2 regions of the Amycolatopsis sp. NPDC104819 genome follow, and region 1 is predicted to be linked to the other one. Evidence: riboswitches for the same ligand, from Rfam matches in the RefSeq annotation. Region 1 holds a riboswitch; the other holds the start of a gene.
The links. Region 1 has a riboswitch for cobalamin ahead of ACZ63E_RS17390 (hypothetical protein). Riboswitches for the same ligand answer to the same signal wherever they lie in the genome.

Region 1 (6,917 bases):
CCACCACGCCGCCGGGTGCAGGTCGCGGGGCAGGAAGTACGTCCCGGCCATCACCCTTCCCGCGCCCGCTTGCGACGGCGCGCGGTGAACCACGCGGCGGCGACCAGCAGCACGACCGCTCCCCCGGCGACCCAGGGCGCGTAGTCACTCGCCCCGGCCTGGTCCCTGATCGCCTGGTCGACGTCGGGAGCCTGCTCCCCGCCGGTGAACGCGACGTTCTTCGCCGGATCCGGAGCTCCCTGCGCGCCACCACCGGGCCGCGGCTTGGGCGGCGGCAACGCACGGCTGCTCGCCGGATCCGCGTCCGGCGCGCCCGATGTCGCCTGCGATCCCGCGGACGGTGCTCCCTGCCCGGCAGTCGTGCCCCCGGTCTTGCCGTTGCCGGCACCGCCCGGCTGCTGCTTTTCGTTGACGTCGTTCGAGCTCGGGGCGGGCTCGGCGGCGGTGGTGCAGCCCTCGCCGCCGGTGCCGGGCCGGACCGGGGCGATCCTCGGGACCGGGTTGCTGTCGGCCGTGGCGTTGAGCGAGAACGACCAGCCCTCGAACCCGCCCGGGGCGAAGTCGCGGTTCTTCACGCCCCACTGGCTGTACTCCCAGGCGCAGTTGTTCCCGGCGTGCCAGTACGACCAGTAGCCCGCGGCCGGCGGGGTGTCCACACAGGTCTCTTGGTAGTGCTCGTTGCCCTTGACCGGGATCTCTTCGACCGCGGACGGCCGGTTCTCGATCCGGCAGATGAACGCCTCGCCCCAGCGCTGGACGCCGGCGATCTGGAACCCGGCGTTCTTCAGCGCGTCGAGACCGGTGCCGCGGCCGGTCTGCGGGTCGCAGCGCACGATCGTCGTGCCGCCGAGCTGCTGGAAGTCGATCACGACGGTGACACCGGCGCCGCCCGCGCAGAAGCCGGGTTTGCCCTTGCCCTGGTCGATCGCGTGCGCGGGGCCCGCGGTGAGCGCGGCCGTCAGCACCGCGACGGCCGTACTCGCGAGGATCCGCCTCATTGCACCGTCAAGGTCGCGGTCGAGTACACGGTGCCGCCGGTGCCGGTCGCCTTGATCGTGTACGTGTAGGTGCCCTTGGCCGTCGGCGTGATCGTCTTCGACCCACCGGGCACGGCCAGCGGACCCGACCAGGCGCCGCCCCCGGTGGCCGGGGCGACCGACTGCGCGGTGAGCGTCGTGGAGTTGGTCGACGTCCAGGTCAGGGCGGTGCTCTGGCCGAGAGTGATCTTGCGGTCCAGGTCGTCGATCGAGAGGCCGACGGTCGGGTTGGTGGCGTTGACCGCCGGGTTGCGCGGGCTCACCCGCGGCACCGGGTTCGTGCCGGCACTGCGGTTCAGGGAGAACGACCAGCCTTCGAAGCCGCCGGGGACGACGTTGCGGTTGAGGGCGCCGTAGCTGCTGTAGGTCCAGGTGGTGTCCGCGCCGGTGGCGGTCCAGTACGACCAGTACGCGCCCGCGGGTGGGGTGCGCACGCAGGCTTCCTTGTAGGTCGGGTTGCCCGAGACCGGGATCGGCTCGGTCGCCGACGGCCGTCCCTCCAGCCGGCACACGAATCCCAGGCCCCACTGCGCGACGCCGGCGACGGCGATTCCGGCGTCCTGCAGGGCCTGGATGCCGGTGCGGTCGGTGCCCGGGGTGGCGTTCGGCGAGCAGCGGGTGATCGTCGCCCCGCCCAGCTCCTGGAAGTCCACGACGACGGTGACGCCGGTGAGGGCGTCGTTGCCGGTGCAGATGCCGTTGTAGCCCTTCGTCGGATCGACGGCCGACGCGGGCGTCGCCGCGGTGACGACGAGTCCGGCCATGACGGCGAGCCCGGCCAGTAGTGCGGGAAGGCGTCTCATGGTGTTACCCCCTGGTGCGTGATGTGCGGTTGACGAGGTGGCGCAGGCCCATGGCCAGCGCGAAGACGAGGACGAGCGCGGCGCCGGAAAAGCGGGTCACCAGCCAGAACGTGCTCGTGGCCGCTTGCGCGATGGCGGGACCGTGCCCGGCGGCCGCGAGCGGCTGGTCGGTCAGCGGCAGCCGCGCGGCGGTGACGAGCGGCGAGCCGTCCGCGTCGAGCCAGGTCCGGCCGGCGATCCCGGGCGCCGCCGCGATGCTCGCGCTCGGGTCGCCCGGCCCGCCCGGCGCCTTCGGGAGCCCGCCGTCGGCCGGCACCAGGGCGCCGAGCGCCTGCGCGGCCTTGCTCGCGTCGAGCCCGGCCGCCTGGCGGCCCCCCGCGACGACGGCGGTGAGCGTGGCGTCCGGCTGCCCGTCGGCGCCGGTGACCGTGCCGTCCGCGCCGGTGCGCGCGGTCAAGGCCGCGGCGGCGGATTCGAGCGCACGCCGGTGTCCGGGTGTCCAGGCGGGCAGCGCGCCGGTGCGGGGCTTGGCGTTCAACGCAGTCACCGCGGCGGCGGTCGCGGCCAGGTCCCCGGTGGCGCACGGCTTTCCGGTGAACGCGGCCGGGAAGAGCCCATCCGCGCATTGCTGGGTGATGAGCACGCCGATGGCCGCGGTCGGATCCGCCGCCGCGGTGGTCGCCAAGGTCGCCCACGCGTGCCGTTGAAAGGACCGTGTCCCGTCGGCGAACTCGCCGGTGTCGGTGAACTCGCCGGACGGGGTGCGCACCGCGTCGAGGTCCTGCGTCAGCTGCGCGGTGACCGGCCCGCCGGGCTCGAGGAACCGCGCGATGATCTGCAGCTTCGCCAGCGGTTCGGCGTAGGAGGCCGCGCCCGGCTCGTAGGGCGCGCCGTGGGCGTAGGCCTTGATCGACTCCGGGTTCAGTAGGAACCGCGAGGCGCGGGCCACGGCGTCCGGCTGCTGCCCCAGGGTGCGCAGGGCGAGCACCAGGTCGGCGGTGAGGTCGTAGTCGACGAACGTCTTGCCGTCCTGGGTGACCTCGATGTGATCGCCGTCCACCAGCCGCCCGGCGAGGTAACCACCGAGCCGGTCGGCCGGCGTGGGTCCGGCGACCTGCGCGGGCGCGTCGGCGGGCGCGATCACGGTGCCGCGTGGTGCACCGGGCCGGACCGCGGGGGCGCCGGCCTTCTTGCTGACCGGCGGCGTCGCGGCAGGACTGCCCGTCACCGGCGGCTTTTCGGCGGGCGGGAGGCAACCGGGGTCGGGCTGCTTCGCGACGGGGGCGTGTCCCAGAGTGAGGTCGTGGAACCCGACCCGGGACAGGCCGAGCGCGGCCTGGGCGCTCGCGCGGATCCAGGTGTCGAGCCCGCCGATCCCGGTGGTGCGCGCCGTCCGGTATTCGGCCGGGGTGTAGGCGATGGCGCCGAGCTGGCCGGCCAGCCGGTTGCCCGAGTCGGCCGCGGTCACCTGGGCGGACTCGAGGAACGCCGTCCCCGACGTCATCGCGGCGTCCACGCATCCCGCGTCGGTGAGCGCCTGGACGATCAGGCCAGTGCTGTTGGTGTTGGGCGCCTCGGTGCCGACGCCGCCGCCCCAACCGCCGCCCGCGGTCTGGTGCGCCTTCAACCACCGCACGGTCTTCGTGATGGGCGCGTCGAGGTTCGCCGCGCCGGCGTCGCGGGCGGCGAGCATCGCCGAGAGCGCGAGCCCGGTGGTGTCGCCGTCCGGCGGCGCCTGGTCGAACGGCTTGCCCTCGTCGCAGGTCGAGATCCGGTGGCCGTCCGGGGTTACCTGGTCGCCGGTCTCGGTAGTGGGGATCAGGCCGAAGAAGATCCGGAAGTAGCCCTCCGAGCACTGCTGCTTCAGCATCGTGTCGAGGGCGAGCCGGTCGGTCAGGCCGGCGCCGGCCAGCCCGATCACGGCCAGCGCCTGGCCGAACATGTTGGCGTTGTTGCTGACGAAGTCCCTGAAGTCGGGGTTCTTCGAGTAGTCGCTGACCCGGCCCTTGTCGACGCCCGAGCGCGCGATCGTGCCGAGGGTTTCGGCGACCATGTCATGGCCGCCGAAGGATCGCGGGTCCCGCCCGGCGATTTCCGCGGCGACCAGCACTTTCGCGGCCGCGCCGCCGGTGATGATCGCGTCGTAGCCCTGGCCCGGGACGAGGCCGTCCCAGGTGTAGTAGTCGGTGGCGTGGCGGTCGAGGTACTCGACGATCGGCGCGGCCAGGGCGCCGTCCCCGGAGGCGTACATCGCGAACAGGGTGTCGATCATCAGGCCGTGGTCGGGCAGGTCGCCGCCGAGCGGGTTCTGCAGGGTCCCGTCGGGCGAAAGCTGCGCGGCGAGCCACCGCGACGTGGGCTTCGAAGCGACGTCAGCGGCGAAAGCCGGGGTGAGTGAGCCCACGACGAGCACGACGATGGCGGACGCCAAGGCCGCGACGGGCCTGAACCGCTTGCCGGCCACCTGATCTCCCTCTCCCGGACGCCGGCGCGCACACGAGAGAGACCGGTCCCCAGACCGGGCGTCACTCACTGTTTACGCGACAGCGGTTCGACAACACCTGCTCGAGGAGGTAACCCGACTCGTCACCTACGGTGACCTACGGTTGCGCGACAGCGCCGGACTTCGACCGGCTTCCCCTGCCACGAGCAGAAATCATGAAGTTGTACTGGTCAAAACGAATGGACAGTAACACCCGGTCAGCCGGACGGGAACGGTAAATCTCACCTCTGGGGTGTCGTAGGGGTCGCCGATCCGTTTCGGTGATCCGGCCCACAGGACACCGGTCAACTGCGAGATCATCGTCATTCGGAGGTGGGTGCGTGCGCCGGTGGCTGTGGATGTCGCTCGCGGTGTCGGGCGTGGTTGTCTTGGCCGCGGCGGGCCTGGTGTGGTGGTCGGCTGAGCGCGCGCTGGGTGCGGCGCCGGAAGTCGTGACCTCGTCCCGGGGCGGACTGTCCTGGTGCGCGTACGAGCGTGTAGGTCAGCTCACCTGTGATCCGCCGCAGCTGACCGCTGGCACGGTGGTCGCAGTCGTGGCGCTGGGCGTGCTGGGCGTGGCGCTGCTCGCGGTTGGAGCGACGGCTCTACTGCGACGACGAGAGCGATCGCCGCGCGGCCAGACGGACCACAGCTGAATGAGCCAACGTTCGACGCCGGTTGCGAAACGACCTTCGCCGAGTTCGGCGGTGTCGCGCTGGTTGCCGACGCAGCTCCTGGTGGCGGCCGCTCACCCGGCGTCGCCGGGATCTGCCGCGGCTCGCGCCGGGCAGGTCCCGTGCCGGTTCGCCTCAGCCGTCGGACTCCGCGGACGGCAGGTAGGCGCCCGGCACCCGGTCGGGGGCGACCACCTGGTTCTCCCCCGGGTAGGGCCGCTGCCAGCGACGGGATCGGGGACGACGACACGAGCGGGTATGCGCTGGGCTCACCCGCGGCCGCCATGTTCTTGGCGTCGCAGTACAGGTTCTGCCAGCTCGCCCCGGCGGGCTTGGTCAGGAACTGCTGGAACTCACCGAAGTCCCGCACGGACTTCCCGGCCGCCCGCGCGCCGGTCCCGAGGAACCCGGAGCTCGTAGGTGTTGTCGTACAACCCGCGCGGAACGGCCTGTCTCCCTGGGGCGCCGGCTCGAACAACCCGTGACCCAGCCGGTCGAGTCCGTCGTCCGGTCCGTTCCGAGACGACGCAACCATTCGGCACGTCCAGCGGCTCTGTAGTGCGTGCCGAGGTCGAGAGGGGCCGGATGTTGCCGAGGACGGACAAGCGGTTCGAGGTGTTCGTCGAGCAGCACTACGCCGAGCTCCTGCGCTACGCGATGGTGCTCACCGGCAACCGGGACGAGGCCGGTGACGTCGTGCACGACACCCTGCTGAAGCTGGTCCGGCACGTCGGACGCGGCGATATCGAGCACCTCGGTGCCTATGCTCGCCGGACGCTGTTCCGGGTCTTCCTGCGCCACCGCGACCGCACCCGTCGTGAACCGCCGGTGCCCGACGTCGCCCCGCACCGGGCCGGCGTTGACGCCACGGAGGTGTGCGACGGGCGAAACGACATGCTGACGCTGCTCCTGCGGCTGCCGCCGCGGACGCGGGCCGTGCTGGCCGCCCGGTTCTACCTCGACCTGGGTGAGGCCGACACCGCGCGGCTGCTCGGCTGCGGCACCGGCACGGTCAAGTCCACCACCTCGCGTGGCCTGCAGCGGCTGCGCGAGCTGTGGGAAGCCGAATCACCCTCCCCGCCGAGGCCGACTTCGAAGGGACTCCGATGAACCAGCACCCACCGGACTTCGCCACCCTCCTGCGCAACGAGCTCGCGGCCGTCCCCCTGCCCCGGCCCGCGGTCGGCGAGGCTGCCTCGGTCGCGCATCGGGTCCTGCGGACGCGGGCACTACGACGGCGTCGGACCTTGACCGGAGTCGCCGTGGCCGCCGTGGTCGTGGCCGGTGGCAGCACCGCGCTCGTCACGGCTTCGGGTGATGACGGAACCACGGCCCAGCCTCCGGCGGTCACCCAGTGGCCGACGCGCGGTCCCCTGGCCGGGGACACCGCACTGGTCGGCCGGGCGAAACTGGCTTGGGCGAACGCCAGCCTCTCAGCCGCGCCCGGATCCGAAGCTGCCGTGCTCTACGCCGGGCCGCTCACCGGGCAGAACGCGACGCTGGTCGTCCTGCGCCGCAACGACGCCGCCGGACGGACGTCGCTGGGCTTCATGACCACGCCGTCGACCACCGGCACGCCGGACACCACGACGCTGATGGTGCGAGCCCAGGTGACCGTCCCCACCGATGTGCCCGCCCCGGCGGCTTACGGCTTCGTCGTCTCCACGCCGGCGCCCGGGGACCAGGCCCCGGCCAGCTGGGCGGTCGCCCTCGTCGCGCCGGGCATGCCCGGCGCCCGGTTCAGCACCAGCGCCGTCGAGCAAGAGATCGCCGACACCGCGGGCTCGCCCCTCAACGGGTTGCTCACCGTCGACCTGCCGCCACAGGCAGCCGCGTGGAACACCGAGCTCGCGTTCGGCGACCGCGGGGAACGCGGCATCGCCTCCCTGACCGCGGCAGCCGATGATCCGGCCACGCGTAC
Region 2 (6,917 bases), on a different contig from region 1:
ATCCGCTCCGCGTCGTCGGTCGGGCGCGGCGGCATGAACTCCAGCGAGAGCACCGGTTTTCCGGCGGCCAGGCGGTCGCGGACCCGCGCGGGAACCGCGGCGGGCGGGGTGACCACCCGCCGCGGTGAAGTGCTCGTCACGCCCGTGCCCTCAGCTGTCCGGTGGCCTCGACCAGGTTGGCCAGGGTGGCCCGCACCTCCGGGTACCCGCGGGTCTTGAGCCCGCAGTCCGGGTTGACCCACAACCGGTCGGCCGGGAACGCGCCGGCCGCGACGCGCAGGTGCCCGGCGATCTCCTCGACCGACGGGACCCGCGGCGAGTGGATGTCCCAGACGCCCGGGCCGGCCTCGTTCGGGTAGCCGGCGCGGGCGAGGTCGGCGACGATCGCCATGGCCGAGCGGGCCGCCTCCAGGCTGATCACGTCGGCGTCCATGTCGACGATCGCCTGCAGGACGTCGCCGAACTCGGCGTAACACATGTGCGTGTGGATCTGGGTGTCGTCGCGCACCCCCGCGGTCGACAGCCGGAACGACGCGACCGCCCAGTCCAGGTACTCAGCACGGTCGGCGGTGCGCAGCGGCAGGGTCTCCCGCAGCGCGGGCTCGTCGACCTGGATGACCGAGATCCCCGCCGCCTCCAGGTCGACGACCTCGTCGCGCAGGGCGAGGGCGACCTGGCGGGCGGTGTCGCCCTCGGGCTGGTCGTCCCGCACGAACGACCAGGCCAGCATGGTGACCGGTCCGGTCAGCATGCCCTTGACCGGCTTCTCGGTCAGGCTCTGCGCGTAGGTGGCCCACTCGACGGTCATCGGCGCGGGGCGGGCCACGTCGCCGACGATCAGCGGCGGCCGGACGTACCGGGTGCCGTAGGACTGGACCCAGCCGTGCTGGGTGGCCAGGAACCCAGTGAGCTGCTCACCGAAGTACTGCACCATGTCGTTGCGCTCGGGCTCGCCGTGCACCAGCACGTCCAGGCCGATCCGCTCCTGCTCGGCGATCACCGCGCGAACCTCGGCGCGCATCGCCTCGCGGTAGGCGTCCTGGTCGAGCTTGCCCGAGCGCAGGGCCGCACGGGCCTGCCGCAGCTCGGCGGTCTGCGGGAACGAGCCGATCGTGGTCGTCGGCAGCTCGGGCAGGTGCAGCCGGTCCTGCTGGGCCTGGCGGCGCTTGCCGTACGGGCTCGTGCGGCGCAGGTCTGCGTCGGTGACCGCGGCGACCCGGTCGCGCACGGCCGGCACCCGCACGATCGGCGACGCCGCCCGGGCGGCCAGCCGGCCGGCGTTCGCCCGCAGGACGTCGCTGATGGCGCCGCGGTCTTCGGTCAGGCCACGGCGGAGCGTGACGATCTCCGCGAGCTTCTGCCGCGCGAAGGACAGCCAGCCGGCGATCTCGGGGTCGAGGCCGGTTTCGAGGGTGACGTCCAACGGCACGTGCAGCAGCGAGCAGGACGCGGCCACGTCGACGGAGCCGGCGAGGCCGAGCAGCGTGCCCAGGGTGGACAGCGCGGCGGTGAGGTCGGCGGCCCAGATGTTGCGCCCGTTGACGACCCCCGCGACCAGGCGCTTGTCCTGGATCCCGGGCGCGGCGGCCAGGGCGTCAAGGGTGGCCCCGGCGTTGTTCGTGAAGTCCACGGCCAGGCCCTCGACCGCCGAGGACGCCAGCACCGGCAACGCGTCCCCGAGGCGGTCGAAGTAGGACGCGAGCAGGATCTTCGGGCGCACCGGCTCGGCGGTCAGCGTGGCGTACGTTTCGGCGACCTTCGCCAGCACCTCGGCCGGCTGGTCGGTGACAAGCGCGGGCTCGTCGAGCTGGACCCACTCGGCGCCCGCCTCACGCAGCCGGCGCAGCAGGTCGGCGTAGAGCGGGACGACCTGGTCGAGCAGATCCAGGGGCCGGAAGCCCTCGGTGCCGGTCGGATCCTTGGCCAGCAACAGAAAAGTGACCGGGCCGACGAGCACCGGACGGGTGGTCACGCCCTGCGCGAGCGCCTCGGCGAACTCTTCGAGCGGCTTGGCCGGGTCGAGGGTGAAGCGGGTGTCCGGGCCGAGCTCGGGCACGAGGTAGTGGTAGTTCGTGTCGAACCACTTCGTCATCTCCATCGGCGGCGCGTCCGCGGTGCCGCGCGCCATGGCGAAGTAGCGGTCGAGCCGGCCGGCCGGGGTCGTGGTGTCCGGGACGGCGGTGACGTGCCGCTCGGGGACGGCGCCGAGGAGCACCGAGGTGTCCAGCACGTGGTCGTAGAGCGAGAAGTAGTTGCTCGGGATCTCGTCGATCCCGGCGTCGCGCAGTTCCGTCAGGTTCCGCAGCCGCAGCTCACGGGCGGTGCCGAGCAGGGCGTCGGCGTCGATCCGGCCCTTCCAGTAGGCCTCGATCGCCTTCTTGAGCTCCCGGTCGGCGCCTTGGCGCGGGTAGCCGTGCACGGTCGCGCGGCTGGTCGGGGTGGTCGATGTCACGGGGGCTCTCCTTCGCGAGTCCGCGTGGACCTGCGGGAGCGCACGACAAGACAGACCGTCTCCGGTCCGGCTCGGCATGACCTGCCCGCGAGGTCGCAGCCAGCACCCCACGGTCGTGGGATGCACAGCGGGCAGGTCTTCGGACTCGCGGGCAGTCCGGCGCGCGCGCCGGGTTCCTACTGGCCGTCGCTTCCCAAGCCCGTCGGGCTCAGTGCTCGTCTCCGCGGAGACTGACGGCGGTCGTTCCCACTCACCGCTGCGGGGCAGTCCCGGATTCGCACCGGGTTCCCTCTTGCCTCGGTCACCGCCACCTTGCTCGCGGAGACCGAACCAGCTGCCCCGCCACTGTAGCGCCTCCGGGAAGGGACGAACGCGGCTCGGAACGGATCACGGATCCGGGAAGACGTAGTGGACGTCCGAGCCGAACAGCCGCCACTGCTCGATCGGGCTCGACGGCGGAAACGTTCGGTGATCTGCCGCGCCCTCTTGTCGAACATCGTCGCGTTCGTCCGGTAGGCCCCGGCCGCGGCCGCAGCAGCCGCGGCCGAAACCAGCCCGGCCTTCAGCTCCCCGATCGTCATCCCCCGGCCACCGCGTCAAGCGTGGCTTGCACGCTTGACGCGCGCTCGGGCAGCCCGAGGGCTCGCCACAGCTCCACCGCCAAGCCCAGGTGATGGCGGGCCGCCGGCGCGTCGCCGAGTTCGCTCTCCAGCTCGCCGAGCTGTTGCCAGCACGCCGCTTCGTTGCTGCGGTCGCCGTTGAGGCGGAAGACGTGCGCCGCGCGTTGCAGGGCCGAGTCGGCTCGGGAACGGTCGCCGAGCTCCGCGTAGATTCCGCCGAGGCGTTGGTCGGCGTACGCGCCGCAGCGCTCGTCGCTGATCTCGGTGAAGATCGTCAACGCCTCGGTGAGGTCGTGCAGCGCCGCGGCCGTGTCGCCGATGCCCAGGTGGTAGCGGCTGACCGTGCGGAGGATCACCGCCTGCCGGTGCCGGTCGCCGAGCTGCCGGGCGGTCCGCAGGCCCTGCTCGATCCACTGGCCCGCGTCCTCGGTGCCCTGCTCGAAGCCGATGATGCCGATCGCGGTGCGGATCTGCGCCTCCGCCTGCCGGTGCCCGGACGCCACCAGGTGGGCCAGCGCTTCCTTGTCGACGGTCAGTGCCGCGTCGAGCTCGCCGAGGACCCGGTGCACGGTACCCAGGCTGGCCAGCGCGAGTCCTTCACCGCGTCGATCGCCGATGTCGCGGTACAGCTCCCGGCAGCGGCCCAGGTCGTCGCGGGCTTCGTCCATCTCGTCGAGGTAGATGTGCACCTGGCCGAGGCCCTGCAGCAACGCCGCTTCACCGTGGGCGTCACCGCACGCTCGCGTGGCCGCCAACGCGATCTGGTGACTGCGGTTCCAGTCCTGGTAGAGGCTGCGGTGGTCGTAGTACGGGACGGCGGCGGCCGCCAGCTCCCACGCCAGGCCGGCCAGGCCCCAGTCCGCCGCGAGCTGGATCATGCGCAGCAGCGTCCCGCGTTCGGCGTCGAACCACGCGATGGCCTCGACGACCTCGTAGTCCGGGGACCAGCGCGGCGACGAGCCCGGGGTCGGCTGGAACAGGCTGGGGTAGAACAGATCCCTGGCCTGCTCCGCGAGGGCGAGCCACGCGGCCAGCACCCGTTCGACCGCCGCTCGCCGGTCCTCGACCGGGCAATGGTCTTCCGCGCCCTTCGCCGCGTACGTGCGCAGGAGGTCGTGCAACCGGTACCGGGGCTGCCCGGCGTTGTCGGTGGTCACGAGCCGCACCAGGTAGGCGTCGGCCAGCAGCTCCAGGACGTCGTCCGCGTCCGGCCCGCCGAGCAGCGCCCCCACCACCCACGCGGGCAGGGTCTCGGGCCCCAGCAGGCCCAGCAGCCGGAACGCCCGGACGGCCTCGTCGGGCAGCAGGCGCAGACTCAGGTCGAAGTTGGCCCGCACGTCGAGATCCCCGACGCTCAGCTCGCGCAGGCGCCGGGACTCGTCCTCGAGCCGGTCACGCAGCACCCGCAGGGTCCACGCGCGCCGCCCGGCCAGCTTGGCCCCGGTGATCCGGATGGCCAGCGGGAGGTGCCCGCACAGCTCGACGATCGCCGCCGCCGACTCCGGTTCCCGCTCGACGCGCTCCTCGCCGATGATCTGGACCAGCAGGGCGCGCGCGTCTTCGGCGGACAGGACGTCCAGCTCGACGTGCTGGGCGCCGGTGAGGCCGCCCAGCCGCTGCCGGCTCGTGACCACCACGGCGCACCCGCCCGACGGCGGCAGCAGCGGCCGCACCTGCTGGGCGCCCGCGGCGTCGTCGAGCAGCACCACCATCCGCCGGTCGGCCAGCCGCGACCGGTAGAGGGCGGCTCGTTCGTGCAGGCCCGGCGGCATGACCGCGTCCGTGACGCCGAGCGCGCGCAGCAGTTCGGCCAGCATCATCGCCGGGTCGCGGGGCACCTCGGAGGTGCCGGCGAGGTCGAGGTAGAGCTGGCCGTCGGGAAACGCGTCCCGCGCGTGGTGGAGCGCGCGCACCGCCAGCGCCGACTTCCCGGTGCCCGGCGGGCCCGCGATGACCGCGAGCCGCCGCCGGGCCAGCAGGCCGCGCAGCTCCCCCAGCGGCCCGGCGCGGCCGGTGAAGTCGGGGATGTCGGCCGGCAGCTGGGCGATCGGCCGCCGGTCCGCGGCCGGGGTAACCAGGTCGAGCTCGGGGTCCGCGCGCAGGATCCGGGCGTGGACGCGCTGCAGCCCGTGCCCGGGACTGGCCCCGAGCTCGTCCGCGAGCAGCCGCCGGATCTCCTCGAACACGGCGAGGGCGTCACCCTGGCGGCCGCTGCGGTAAAGCGCGGTCATCAGCAGCTCCCGCACCCGCTCGCGGTACGGGTGCTCGGCGGCGAGCCGGGACAGCTCGGGGATGGCCAGCGCGTGCTCCCCGCGCAGCAGGTCGAGCTCGGCGAGGTCTTCCAGGGCGCCGAAGCGGTACTCGTCCAGCCGGGCGCGTTCGGTGGTCGCCGCGGGGGTGTCGATGCCGCTGAAAGCGGGTCCGCGCCACAGCGCCATGGCTTCGGCGAGGTACTTTCGGGCCGCGGTCAGGTCGCCTTCGCTCTTCGTCTCGCGGGCGAGCGCGAGCCCGGAGGCGAACTGGGCGCTGTCGAGCTGGTCGGAGCCCACGCGCAGCAGGTACCCGGTGCCGACCGTCTGCAGGGAGCCGTCGTCGAGGTCCAGCGAGCGGCGTACGTCCCCGACGTACTTCTGGACGAGGTTGACCGCGCTCCTCGGCGGCGTTCCGCGCCAGGCGCCCTCGATGATCCGGTCGCGGTCGACGCGCTGGTTCGCGTGCAGGAGCAGCACCCCGAGCACCCGAAGCGACTTCTCGGGGCCCACTTCGACCACGTCACCGCCGCGCCAGACCGTCAGCGGGCCGAGCACACCGAACCGAACATCGGGCATGCAAACGCCCTCCTCCCGCGGTCGAGACTACCTCGACCGGCCCCGTTCCCCGCGACTGCAGTGCGACTGCAGCGGGCACTGCCAGGCTCCCCGGCGACCGGCACCCGAGCCGACCGGGAGGAGATCAACGATGACCGGCATGTGAACCCGTCAGGCGGCGAGAAAGGGTCCGAGCCGTCGTTGTCGTGCCCGACCGAGGCCGAGGATGTCCACTGGACCCGCTCATGACGATCCCCCCGGACGGCGGCGGGCCCCCGCAGCACCGGCACGACTTCGAGGAGATGTTCACGATCCTCGACGGCGAGATCCGGTTCACCTTCCGCGGCGAGACCGTCACCGCGACCGCGGGCACCACCGTCAACATCCCGGCCAACGCCCCGCACTTCTTCCGCAACGAGTCCGGCCGCGCCGCCCGCATGTTGTGCCTGTGCACCCCGGCCGGCCAGGAGGAGTTCTTCCTGGAGGTCGGCGACCGCCTCGAGTCCCGGACGGCGCCGCCGCCCCACCTGGACGACGCTCAAATCCGCGAACGCCAGCAGAAAGCCCTCGAGCCGGCCGACCGCTACCGGACGGAAATGCTCAGCTGACGCGGCCCGCGGCGTCGATGAAGAACCCGATCTGCCGGGCCATCCGGGCGGGCCAGTCGTCGATCCGCCCGTGCAGCTCGCCTTCGAGCCGCGCGGTCTCGGCCGAACGCGACACCGGCGCGCCGTGGTGCGGCAGGACCAGCTGCGACCCGTGCTCGACCGTGCGTTCCAGGAACACGCGCAGCGCGTCGATCCCGGACAGATCCCGCGCCTCGATCTCCTTGACGAGGTCGATCACCAGACGGAAGGCCCGTTTCCGCAGGTCCTCGAACAGCGCCTCCCGCGACGGACAACGCCGGTGGAGCGTCGCGATCCCTACGCCGGCGTCCGTGGCGATCCGGGCGAGGGAGACGCCGGACCCGGCCGGGTCCGGCGCTCTGCCGGGGCGCGCCGGATGGGGCATGCTCGGGACCATGGCCGACCGGGTGAC

Region 2: it holds a riboswitch for cobalamin, as region 1 does, so the genes downstream of both, metE (5-methyltetrahydropteroyltriglutamate--homocysteine S-methyltransferase) here and ACZ63E_RS17390 (hypothetical protein) in region 1, are expected to answer to the same signal.

The regions. Positions count from the first base shown of each region.
Region 1 covers NZ_JBVJON010000005.1:244,378-251,294, forward strand. The annotation lists gene ACZ63E_RS17375 (energy-coupling factor transporter transmembrane component T) at 1-51, opposite strand, end outside; gene ACZ63E_RS17380 (ABC transporter substrate-binding protein) at 51-998, opposite strand; gene ACZ63E_RS17385 (ABC transporter substrate-binding protein) at 995-1,840, opposite strand; gene ACZ63E_RS17390 (hypothetical protein) at 1,845-4,304, opposite strand; adenosylcobalamin (AdoCbl) riboswitch at 4,361-4,505, opposite strand; gene ACZ63E_RS17395 (hypothetical protein) at 4,664-4,978, shown strand; gene ACZ63E_RS17400 (sigma-70 family RNA polymerase sigma factor) at 5,582-6,106, shown strand; gene ACZ63E_RS17405 (hypothetical protein) at 6,103-6,917, shown strand, end outside.
Region 2 covers NZ_JBVJON010000011.1:187,817-194,733, reverse strand. The annotation lists gene metF (methylenetetrahydrofolate reductase [NAD(P)H]) at 1-140, opposite strand, end outside; gene metE (5-methyltetrahydropteroyltriglutamate--homocysteine S-methyltransferase) at 137-2,452, opposite strand; cobalamin riboswitch at 2,566-2,802, opposite strand; gene ACZ63E_RS32290 (AfsR/SARP family transcriptional regulator) at 3,030-5,900, opposite strand; gene ACZ63E_RS32285 (cupin domain-containing protein) at 6,125-6,487, shown strand; gene ACZ63E_RS32280 (TetR/AcrR family transcriptional regulator) at 6,480-6,890, opposite strand; gene ACZ63E_RS32275 (class I SAM-dependent methyltransferase) at 6,901-6,917, shown strand, end outside.